Regions from separate parts of the Paenibacillus sp. LS-5 genome, predicted to be linked through region 1. Evidence: riboswitches for the same ligand, from Rfam matches in the RefSeq annotation. Region 1 holds a riboswitch; the other holds the start of a gene.
What was found. A riboswitch is a leader RNA that binds a small molecule or an ion and turns the genes downstream of it on or off. The one in region 1 is predicted to bind S-adenosylmethionine.

Region 1 (5,682 bases):
ACACCGTTTCCAGTGGCGACCAATCTCTTCGGCACGGTACGCCGGGCCAATCAGGCATTCGGGACGCGTCCGGAGCAGTTGATGAAGTCGATGATGGGAGCGGTGGAAACCTTGCTGCCGCCAACAGCGTCAGGGATCTGGAAGGAAAAACGGCTGTTCATGGACCTGCTTAAGGTGGGGACCCGAAATGTGCCGCAGGGAGAAGCCCCGGTGCTTGGCATCTGCCGCAGTACGGATCCTCTTAAAGAGTTGCCCCGAATTACCAGCTGGCAGGAGGAAGGAGGTCCCTCCATTCTTCTGCCTATAGTGTATACGGAGAGCATTACTAACCCGAATGACCATAACCTAGGGATATACCGGAATCAAGTTTATGATGACAGCAAAGTGGGATTACATTGGCAAAAGCATAAAGGGGGCAGCTTCCATCACCGGGAGGCAGAGCTGCTCGGAGAATCACTTCCGGTATCCGTTTTTTTAGGCGGCCCCCCGGCATTGATCGCCGCAGCTGCGGCTCCTGTTCAAGAACGGATACCCGAACTGATGCTAGCCTCTCTGGTGCTGGGGCGAAAGCTGCAGATGGTCAAGGACCCGATGGGAGGGCACCGGATTCCCGCAGAAGCGGAGTTCGCCATCCGGGGACTGGTAATGCCGCAAGAGCGCCACACAGACGGACCTTTTGGCGATTACTATGGTTATTATTCCAAACCCAGCGATTTTCCAGTCATGCACGTTCAGCGGATTTGGCATCGCAAGGATGCCATCTATCCGGCAACCATTGTCGGCAAGCCGCGCCAGGAGGACTACTATCTCAGGGAGTATATACAGCGGCTCTTAGCTCCTGTGTACCCGCTGCTCATGCCTTCTGTCAAAGCACTGTGGGAGTATTCGGAAAGTGGTCCGCATTCTCTGGTATCAGCTGTCGTGAGAGAGAGCTATCCTAATGAAGCGATGGTATCTGCCTTCCGGATTCTGGGAGAGGGCCAGCTATCCCGGACCAAATTCCTGCTGTTAACAGATAAACCGGCCGATTTGACTGATTTCCCCGGACTGCTGGAGAGTGTACTGGAACGCTTTGACCCCGCTTCAGGCCTCAGGATATACGGCAATGCCTCCCAGGACGATCAAGCGCATTCTGCGAATCCGTCCAACAGCAGCAGCAAGGCTATCATGCTGGGGGTGGGTAGTCCGGTGCGAGAGCTTCCTTATGAGTATTCAGAAGGTCTGCTGCCAGGAATCACAGAGGCAATTCCTTACTGCCGTGGATGTTTAGCCGTTTCCGGTGCATCCTATGAAGAAGATCCACAGCTTCCGTCCCGGCTAGTCGCGGCTCTGCGTGCGCAGGGAACAGCCTGGCCGCTCGTGATTGTGGTCGATAACGCCGCTGATACGGTGCGTTCCCAAACTTCTTTCCTCTGGACGGTGTTCACAAGGTTCGAACCGGCCAGCGATATCTACGAGGAATATGAGATCAAGCGCCATCATATTGGCTATAAGCTTCCCCTTGTGATCGATGCCAGGATGAAGCGGGGGTATCCGGAGGAGCTGGTTCCGCGTGAGGATATTGTTCAGCGGGTGGACCGCAACTGGAAAAGCTATTTCCCACACTGAGGAGGTTACAGGATGCTGCGGATATTACTCGGAGAGCCGCCCCGTGAGAACAGCGGTGTGCTGGCTGATGCCATGGAGAATATGGCCAAGCTAGCATCCACGCTGCGCAAGGACATGAACTTACATGAAGACCATGACCACGAATACCGCAAGCTTGAAATTTGGACACGCGGACTAATCTCCTCTCTGGATGAGCTGGAGCAAAGCTGGTTCGCAGCTGCCTTTTTCCGCAAATCTGTGGTAGCGGGTTACATGGATGATATGTCCCCTATGGAACAGGGCGAATATGCAAGATATGTTTACTTTTATAAAGATGGCTTCATTCGTGTGTTTTCGCTGCTGGACAAGCTGGGTACGGTGCTTAACAGTCTGTATGATCTGAACACCAGCAAGATCAAAGCCCATTTCTCTTATTTTACCGTACTCCGCCAGTTTCAATTACTTAAGCAGCACACAGAACTCGCTGATGAACTGGAAGCGATCAAGAACTCCTACCGGGAGCCGCTGGAGAATCTGCGCAAACGACGTAACGCCGAGATCCACTATATGAATGCTGAGATGCAGGATGATCTGTGGCAGCGGCATCAGGGGCTTCATGATAAGATACATCTTGAGGATTTGGACAGCCATCTGGAGGATTTGAAGCAAAGCCTTGAGATGGTATGTAAAACCTTGGCAGCAGCATTCCGGTACAGCAATAAGCAGTGGCACAAGAGCAACATCGCTGCAAATCTAAAGCCCGGGGGTTCTTCATAAGTAAAAAGTTCCCTTTGACAAAAAACTTGAAACTTACTATACTTGAGATTGCATTAGCATCTTACATGTTAGGGCAACTAATTGCATAACAAACTCTTATCGAGAGCGGCGGAGGGATAGGCCCGATGAAGCCCGGCAACCGATTTGTATGGGAAGCGACTAACGTCACTCTTGTTCAAATGTCATGGTGCTAATTCCTACAATGCCGCGTGGTTTGCGGTCGTTGGCAGATGAGAAGGCATGGTTAACACAATCACAGGGCCTCTTGCGATCTGCATTCGATCGTAAGAGGTCTTTTTGGTTTTTATATGGGTTACTTGGGGAGGACAACTGTTTTGATAGAGCTGAAAGATTTGACGAAGGTATACGGAAAAGGCAGCAACGCTGCAACGGCGCTCTCCGGGCTGAACCTGTCGATTCAAAAAGGGGAGATTTTTGGAGTCATCGGCCACTCGGGTGCCGGCAAAAGTACGCTGATCCGTTGCATCAACCTGCTGGAACGCCCGACACACGGTGAGGTATGGGTGGACGGCGTGGAATTGACTTCCCTTAGTCAAAGACAACTGCAGGAACAGCGCCGCAAGATCGGCATGATCTTTCAGCATTTTAATCTGCTGTCTTCTGCGACGGTCTACGACAACATTGCTTTTCCTCTAAGACTGGCGGGGACGCCAGCCAAACAGATTCAACCGAGGGTTAGGGATCTGCTTGCACTTGTAGGTCTTGAAGAGCATAGCCGCAAATATCCGGCACAACTATCCGGAGGGCAGAAGCAGCGGGTAGGCATTGCGCGGGCCTTGGCCAGTAATCCCGATGTGCTGCTCTGCGATGAAGCAACCTCAGCCCTTGACCCGCAGACGACCGACGCTATTCTGAGGCTTCTGCTGGACATTAACCGGAAGTTCAATCTGACCATTGTGTTGATTACTCATGAAATGCATGTGATCCAGAGCATCTGTGACCGGGTTGCAGTCATTCATGGCGGCGGGATTGTCGAGCAGGGGGAAGTAGCCGAGGTTTTCCTGAAGCCGCAGCATGAGGTGACGAAGGATTTCATCCGTAGTGAAAGTCAGCAGGACGGGCCACTTCGTGTAGCACTGGATGCCGTATATGAACAGTACAGCAAATCAGTCAAGATTACCTTCCTGGGACAAAAAACATACGAATCAACGCTTTCTCATGTGGTCAGGGGAACCGGTGTGGATTTTGCAATTCTGCAGGGAACGATTTCCACAATTAAGGATGTGCCTTACGGCCAGCTTGTGGTGCGGTTTGAGGGAAGTCTCGAAGCGGTTGAAGCGACTCTGGCCGAGCTGGCCGCACAAGGTCTTGATGTGGAGGTGTTTGCGTAATGGGCGGCTTGAATTTTAATGAGATTAACTGGGAAGAAATGCTGGATGCAGGCATCGCTACCCTTCGAATGTTGGCCTATTCCGGAATGTTCACAATTATTCTTGGTTTACCACTCGGAATTGTGTTATATTTATGGGGAAGATCGAATAACGTCATTATCAGGTCGATTTACTCGGTATTATCCTTCGTGGTGAATATCCTGCGTTCGGTGCCTTTCATTATCCTGATGGTCGCTTTGATTCCACTCAGCAAAAGTATTATGGGGACTTCGATAGGCGTACTGGGTACCATTCCGGCGCTGGTAATCGGCGCAGCTCCGTTTTTTGCCAGACTGGTGGAAACAGCTCTACGCGAGGTGGACCGGGGCGTGATCGAAGCCGCGCAAGGGATGGGGGCCTCGACAGGGCAAATCGTCTGGCGCGTGCTTTTGCCGGAAGCCCGTCCAGGTTTGTTAGCCGGAGTGACCATTACCATCGTTACACTGGTTTCATACACAGCTATGTCGGGAATGATTGGCGGCGGTGGTCTGGGCGACCTGGCAATCCGTTACGGTTATTACCGCTATCAGAAGGAAGTCATGATAATCTCGGTAGCGCTGATGGTAATTCTCGTGCAGCTGCTGCAAATGGCCGGTGACCGGCTGGTTCAACATTTTACCCGGAAATAAGGTACTTCCATATACAAGCCTTATTCTACACACATAATCATTAGAGGGGGATTTACAGATGAAAAAAGTACTGCTTACATTCTTCAGTTTGACCTTGGTATTGGTGCTGGCTGCTTGCGGCAACAATAATACCAATAATGCTGCGAACTCCGCTGCCACGAACGCTCCAGCTGCGGACGCTTCCGCAGAGCCAGCTGCAGAACCGGTAACCCTGGTGATTGGCGCTTCACCTCAGCCGCATGCGGAGATTCTGAAGGCCATTGCTCCTCTTCTTGAAAAGCAAGGCATTAAGCTCGAGATCAAAGAATTCACAGATTATATTCTGCCTAATACCCAGCTTGCCGAAAAAGAACTCGATGCGAACTTCTTCCAGCACAAGCCTTACCTGGATGACCAGAACCAAAAGAACGGAACAGATCTGGTGTCCGTTACAGCAGTTCACGTAGAACCTTTTGGTGCTTATTCCAAAAAAATCAAATCGATCGACGAACTGGCGGACGGCGCAAAAGTAGCGATTCCGAACGATGCCACCAACGGTGGACGCGCCCTGATTCTGCTGGCCAAGAATGGCCTGATCACCTTGAAGGACGACACCAATATTACTTCCACTACAGCTGATATTACCGAGAACAAAAAGAACCTGAAAATCGTGGAACTGGAAGCCGCTATGCTGCCTCGCCAGCTGGATGAAGTAGATCTTGCCTTGATCAACACCAACTATGCCCTGGAAGCCGGCCTTGTTCCAACTAAAGATGCTTTGTTCATCGAAGGATCCGATTCTCCTTACGCCAACCTGCTGGTAGCCCGTCCTGACAACAAGGACTCTGATGCGATTCAGAAGCTGGCGGCTGCTCTGACTTCCCCGGAAGCCAAAGCCTTTATTGAAGAGAAATATCAAGGTGCGATCATTCCTGCTTTTTAAGCAGTATAACTGCATAGGTTGAATCATTCAGACCAGAGATTGCTAGGGAGCCCGAAATGGCTGCGCGAGCAGCCTCTGGTCTTTTTGGGTGCGATAGAAGTTGATCCCCTTTGTGAAATCCACTATAATAAAAAAAATCCCGGCCTTCTTCATCGGAAGGGCCGGGATCGTTATGATACGGGATTAGAATACTTGAACAACTTCTTCCACGCCTTCTACTTCTTCAAGGAGGGCGCGTTCGATCCCGGCTTTTAGCGTGATCGTGGAGCTTGGGCAACTGCCGCAGGCACCCATAAGTTTCAACTTCACAATGCCGTCTTCAACATCGATCAGTTCGACGTCGCCGCCATCGCGTTGCAGGAACGGACGAAGTTTA
Region 2 (5,682 bases), on a different contig from region 1:
CCCTTCATGAGCTGATAGCTGTCGTTCGGAGCAAGCACTGCACCGAGCGAATTATGAAGAATGGCCATTTCTGCCGACAGCTCCGTGCCTTTGGTTACAATCAGCCCGGCAAGGACATCGTTATGCCCCCCCAAATATTTGGTTGCGCTATGAACGATGATATCCGCTCCGAGCTCCAGCGGCCGCTGGAAAAAGGGCGTCAACAGCGTGTTGTCGACAATGGTGAGCAGGCCATGACGGTTGGACCAGGTACAAACAGCTTCGATATCTGTAATCATCATTAGAGGATTGGTAGGTGTTTCGATAAATACAGCCTTGGTATTCGGACGCCGCGAAGCCTCCAGCCCGTCCAGATCATTCGTATCCACATAGGAAGCGCTGATGCCATATTTGGAAAGAATCCGTTCAAGCAGACGGTAGGTTCCGCCATACAGGTCCAGCGAAACCACCAAATGGTCGCCCTGTCCAAACAAAGAAAATACCGTCGTCAGCGCCCCCATTCCAGAACTGCAGGCAAAGGCTGCATCGCCGGATTCCAGTTGTGCTGCAGCTTCTTCCAGCACCGAGCGGGTAGGATTCTTGGTACGGATATAATCAAAACCTGTGCTCTGCCCGAGTCTGGGGTGACGGAAAGCCGTAGCGTTATAGATCGGATAATTAATTGCTCCTGTAGCCGGGTCCTCGAGTGAACCTATCTGTGCCAATCTGCTCTCAATCCTCAGTTTCTCATCCATTGCTGCTGCCTCCTAAGTGTGGTGTATGCATATATTTTCTATATTTTAAAATACTAAATAATCGGCCTGGTCTATATCGTAAGGGGTCTCCTGGTATACATAGTAATTGAGCCAATTAGAGAATAATAAGTTGGCATGAGCACGCCAGACAGCCGGCGGTGTGCGCTGCGGATCATCCTTAGGGTAGTAATGCTTCGGAATGGCAATATCCATTCCTTTGGCGATATCCCGGTCATACTCCCATTTTAACGACAACGGGTCATATTCGGAATGTCCGGTCACGAAAATTTGTTTTCCGTCAAGCGTCGACACCAGATACACTCCGGCTTCCTCGGATTCGGCAAGAATCTGCAGCTCGGGATTCGCAAGGATATCTTCACGCGAGACATCCGTGTGCCGGGAATGCGGAACATGGAACACCTCGTCAAAACCGCGCAGCAGCTTTACGTTAGTATGGTTAATGGTGTGTGGAAAAACGCCGAAACACTTCTCTTCCAGTTCCACCTTGTGAACGCCGAAGTGATGATAAAGCCCTGCTTGTGCGGCCCAACAGATATGCATTGTCGAGGTCACATTGTGCTTGCTCCATTCAAATATTCCCTTAAGCTCTTCCCAGTAGTTCACGTCTTCGAATTCAAACTGCTCCACCGGAGCGCCGGTTACAATCAGCCCGTCAAAGCGGCGGTCACTGATCTCATCAAAGGTTTTGTAAAAACTCTTCAGATGTTCTGCCGAAGTGTTCTTCGAGGTATGGGAGCTAGGGTGCAGCAGTACAACATCCACCTGAAGCGGTGAATTCCCGACCAGACGCAGCAATTGCGTCTCCGTGGTTTCCTTAGTAGGCATCAAATTCAGAATCGCGATACGAAGCGGGCGGATATCCTGGTGGAAAGCCTGGCTTTCATCCATTACAAAAATATTTTCTCCGGACAAAACTTCCTTGGCCGGCAGGCTGTCGGGAATTTTAATTGGCATTACAGTTTCCACTCCTCCGTTAAAATGAATATAAAAAAGACCTTTCCCGGGCGAGAAAGGTCATATATCTGTTAGTCATATGCGCCTCTCTCATCTGCCAGAGAACTTGTGCCAGGCAGCCTGAATGGCTTACCTGCAAAAGCTTCCGCAAGAATTAGCACCGTGCGTTCACACGCCGGTTGCCGGGTTTCATCGGGCTAGTCCCTCCACCTGCTCTTGATAAGATTTAGCTGTATTCAATTGAGAAAAAGTCACATAACGTTAAATGCTTTTCTTAAAATTTACTTTAAATCATGAACCTCCTTTTCGTCAAGTCCATACAATGCTAGTAGGCCCTTTTAAGCGTAAAGAATTTAGCTTGAAAGACCTATACCCGGGGGTTATACTAGACAAGGGTTTCAAAGGCCCTACCTGACGATAAGAAGAGGTGAGAGAAGAATGGAAGGCGACCCGAGTTCGCAGTTAAGCGTCCAGAAAGAGCAACCACACAGGATTAACATCAGCTTGCCGGCGGCGGGAGCATTTCTTCTTCATGCCCTCGAACCGTCATTTGGCCTCATGGATTGACCGTACCACCGGCCAAGCTGATTTTTCCCTGTGCCTATATTAGCACAAGCCCTGGAGAAGACCGGGGTCAAGAGGAGCGGAATCAGATGAAAATCCGGTTGGTAAACGCAGGCGTTTTTACACCTGTAGATGACATTGAAGAAACATTGACAGTCCCTGCAGAGGGATTTTATTGGATTGATGCGGATGTTGAGGATCTGGAGCTGCTTCAGCCTTTGTACAATCTGCATGATCTGGCCGTTGAAGACTGCCTCAGCGAAGAGGATCAGCGTCCAAAGCTTGAAATTTATGAGAGCCATTATTTTATTGTAGTTAATAGCATCCGTTTTGATGATGAAGAGATCTTCCTCCGGGCGCTCAACGTGTTTCTGGGCAGACATTTCATTATCACCGTGACCAAGCAAAAGATCCACGAACTGCGTGTGCTGAAGCCCGTCCTGTGGGAGCAAGAGGTTAGTGAGCCGGACCGGTTCCTTTATCTGCTGATCGACCTTGTCGTAGACAACTTTTTCTCCGTTGGTGACCGGATAGAGGCGCGGATTGAGAAACTGGAAGAGGATATCCTGATGCATACCAAGAAATCGCATCTGAGCGAGATCATCGGTCTGCGGAGTGAAATTCTCTGGCTGAAGAAAATGCTGGGACCACAGAAGGAAGTTATCAATACCCTTAACAAAAAAGACCTCCGTCTGATCGATGATCAGCTGCAGAAATATTTTAGCGATATTTATGAAAATGCGGTCAAGATCTCTGAAACCTTTGAAACCTACCGCGATCTCATGGGCAACTTACGTGAAGCTTACCAGTCCAGTATCGCCAACCGCGCGAATGAGATCATGAGAGTCTTCACCGCCATTACCACGATATTCATGCCGCTGACAGTTATTACAGGGATCTACGGGATGAACTTTGATAATATTCCTGAAATCCATACCCGTTACGGCTACTATGGAGTCATTGCGGTCATGGTTACACTTGGCTGCGGGATGCTGTTTATTTTCCGCAAAAAGGAATGGCTATGAATCATATTGGACGAATAAGCAGGACGAAGGCCCCCTATACCTCATGGTAAGGAAGCCTTCGTCTTTTTGGTTTATATCAGAGCTTAAGCATCTGCTGCCTCGATTAGCGCAAACAACCGTTCCGTATCCCCGCGTTTGCACAGCTCACGCTCCGGGTTCATTACCGCCGCCGCTCCGGAGGCGATTCCGAATTGAACCGCCCGGCGCAGAGGCCACCCCCGTTCCAGACTGTAGACCAGCCCGCCCACCAGACTGTCACCGGCCCCTACCACACTCAGCACGGGAACTTCAGGTGCCTTGATATGCTCGCAGCCCTCCCTTGTAATCAATAGGGCCCCCTCTCCGCCAAGCGACACCAGTACCACCTCTGTCCGTCCTTGCTCGATCAGCTCCAGCGCAGCCGCCTGAATTTCGGCATCACCTGTAATTGCGTGTCCGGCCAGCTCCTCAAGCTCGCGTGCATTGGGTTTGAGCAGATATACGCCAGCATCCGCCGCCTTTTGCAGCGCTTCGCCCGAGGTATCCACAATAACCTTCGCCTGCCATGGCTTCACCGCTTCAATAACACGGCCATAGAAATCTGCCGGACAGCCTGGAGGCAGGCTTCCGCTCGCTACAATATACGATGGTTTCCCTGCCAACGATTTCAATTGATCCAAGCACTGCTCCCAGTCACCTTCAATAAACCGCGGACCCGGCATATCGAATCGGAACTGTTGTCCTGTGGATTCCTCTACGACAATTAGATTTTCCCGTGTCTGTCCGGAAATCGGGATCTCCTGGTGGCTGACCCCCTCCTTATCCAGCATCTCATGAATCAGTTGCCCGTGCAGTCCGCCAGATGCATACAGGGCCAGGGAATCGCCACCCAGTCTGTGGATGGCCCTGGATACGTTGACCCCGCCGCCTCCAGGCTTATAAGAAGCTTCCCGGCAGCGCAGCTTATGGTCCGGCACCACCTTTTCAATCCCTGTGCTGGCATCCACGCTAGGGTTAACCGTTAATGTTACGATCATAGCGTTCTCTCCTTTTACTCGGAATACCTGTATTTTACTCCAATACACTGTATTTTCCTAAAGGGAGAACTCCAAGGAAACTGCTTCATTCAAGACACCAGTCTGCCGAAACTAAAAATTCGTTGCCGAACCTAACTGAACCGCCTGCCCCCTCCGATACCGGATGCGGATTAGGCGCAGCCGCTCATAATAGACATCCAGCCCTTCCGCAGGAGTGAAGGCTTCCCCATAGGCTTTGAAAAGGACGGGCTTCAGGAAGGTATCTCCCATAAGCTCATAGGCCGTCCATATTCCGTCTAGCTCACTTGGGGATATACCCGCCAGTTCAAGCGCAATAAGCTTCTCCACGGAATAGCCGTCCTTTTCCAGCTCCTCTACAGCTTCAAGCACTTCACGACGGCTCACTCCACTCTGTACCTTCAGCTGCTCCATGCCGAGACCGTCCTCAATTCCCTGCAGCAGCACTCTTCGCAGCCGCAAGCGCTCCAGCTGCTTCTTGTATTTCAGCTCTTTCTGCTTATACTGCCAGGACATAAAATGTTCCTCATCAACAGCTTCATGCACCCAGCCCAGCGGAAAATTATGCTCCCGCTCTATACCAGAAGTTATGTTTAACCAGTCTCCGCCATACTGCGAAGCCTTGCCTTCACCCACACCCGGAATTTGCAGCAGCTCCTCCGGGGTACGGGGTAGAAAGGCACTCAGCATTCGCAGCAGCCGGTTGCTGGCTAGAATATAAGGCGCCTTCCGTTCACTGGAAGCCTTACCCCGGCGCCATGCACACAGCTCTTCATAGATAGATTCATTGCCATGCTGCTCGCTGAAATACTGCAGTTTCTGCTGCTCCTGATTACGTAAGCCCGTGGGGCTGTCCTCCTCGTGAAAGGAACCATCGATCAGCGGCCGGTAGCCATCCCCCATCTTCACCGCCAGCTCATGCCGGTAAACGCAGAGCATCTCATTCCAGGAGCCGCCTTCATACCACACGTTATCTCCCATTTCCTCTGTGCCCGAGAATTCACGCCAGCCAAGGCGCCAGAGACCTTCTTCTTCCCCGATCCAGAGCTGGGCGAATACCTCCTGATCGGCCCCTGATATTCTGGACAAACGATTCATAAATACAATTTGCATCTGCGTTCCCTACCTTCCTAGTCATACAGTATGCATCATCCCGGTGCTGATCAGCGTCCCGCTAGCCGGACAGCACCGGGGAATAAAAGGATGATAGTAAGCCTGAAGCTATACATCCTTAAGTTTGGACACAAAAAAGCACCTCTCTCACGAATTGCGTGAAAGAGGTGCTTCCTCTGAATGCTATACTGTTAATGCTTACAATACCTATTTATGGAGAAACAGTCAATCTCTTTT

Region 2: linked by a shared signal. The riboswitch ahead of metA (homoserine O-acetyltransferase MetA) and the one ahead of AC0MA3_RS12935 (methionine ABC transporter ATP-binding protein) in region 1 are both predicted to bind S-adenosylmethionine.

What each region holds. Positions count from the first base shown of each region.
Region 1 is NZ_JBWAVA010000007.1:72,267-77,948, reverse strand. It holds gene AC0MA3_RS12945 (UbiD family decarboxylase) at 1-1,608, shown strand, start outside; gene AC0MA3_RS12940 (Cthe_2314 family HEPN domain-containing protein) at 1,621-2,364, shown strand; SAM riboswitch class I at 2,458-2,601, shown strand; gene AC0MA3_RS12935 (methionine ABC transporter ATP-binding protein) at 2,700-3,716, shown strand; gene AC0MA3_RS12930 (methionine ABC transporter permease) at 3,716-4,384, shown strand; gene AC0MA3_RS12925 (MetQ/NlpA family ABC transporter substrate-binding protein) at 4,443-5,306, shown strand; gene AC0MA3_RS12920 (NifU family protein) at 5,490-5,682, opposite strand, start outside.
Region 2 is NZ_JBWAVA010000004.1:197,632-203,313, forward strand. It holds gene AC0MA3_RS08485 (aminotransferase class I/II-fold pyridoxal phosphate-dependent enzyme) at 1-734, opposite strand, end outside; gene metA (homoserine O-acetyltransferase MetA) at 780-1,709, opposite strand; SAM riboswitch class I at 1,797-1,935, opposite strand; gene corA (magnesium/cobalt transporter CorA) at 2,363-3,298, shown strand; gene AC0MA3_RS08500 (1-phosphofructokinase family hexose kinase) at 3,382-4,314, opposite strand; gene AC0MA3_RS08505 (HRDC domain-containing protein) at 4,426-5,445, opposite strand.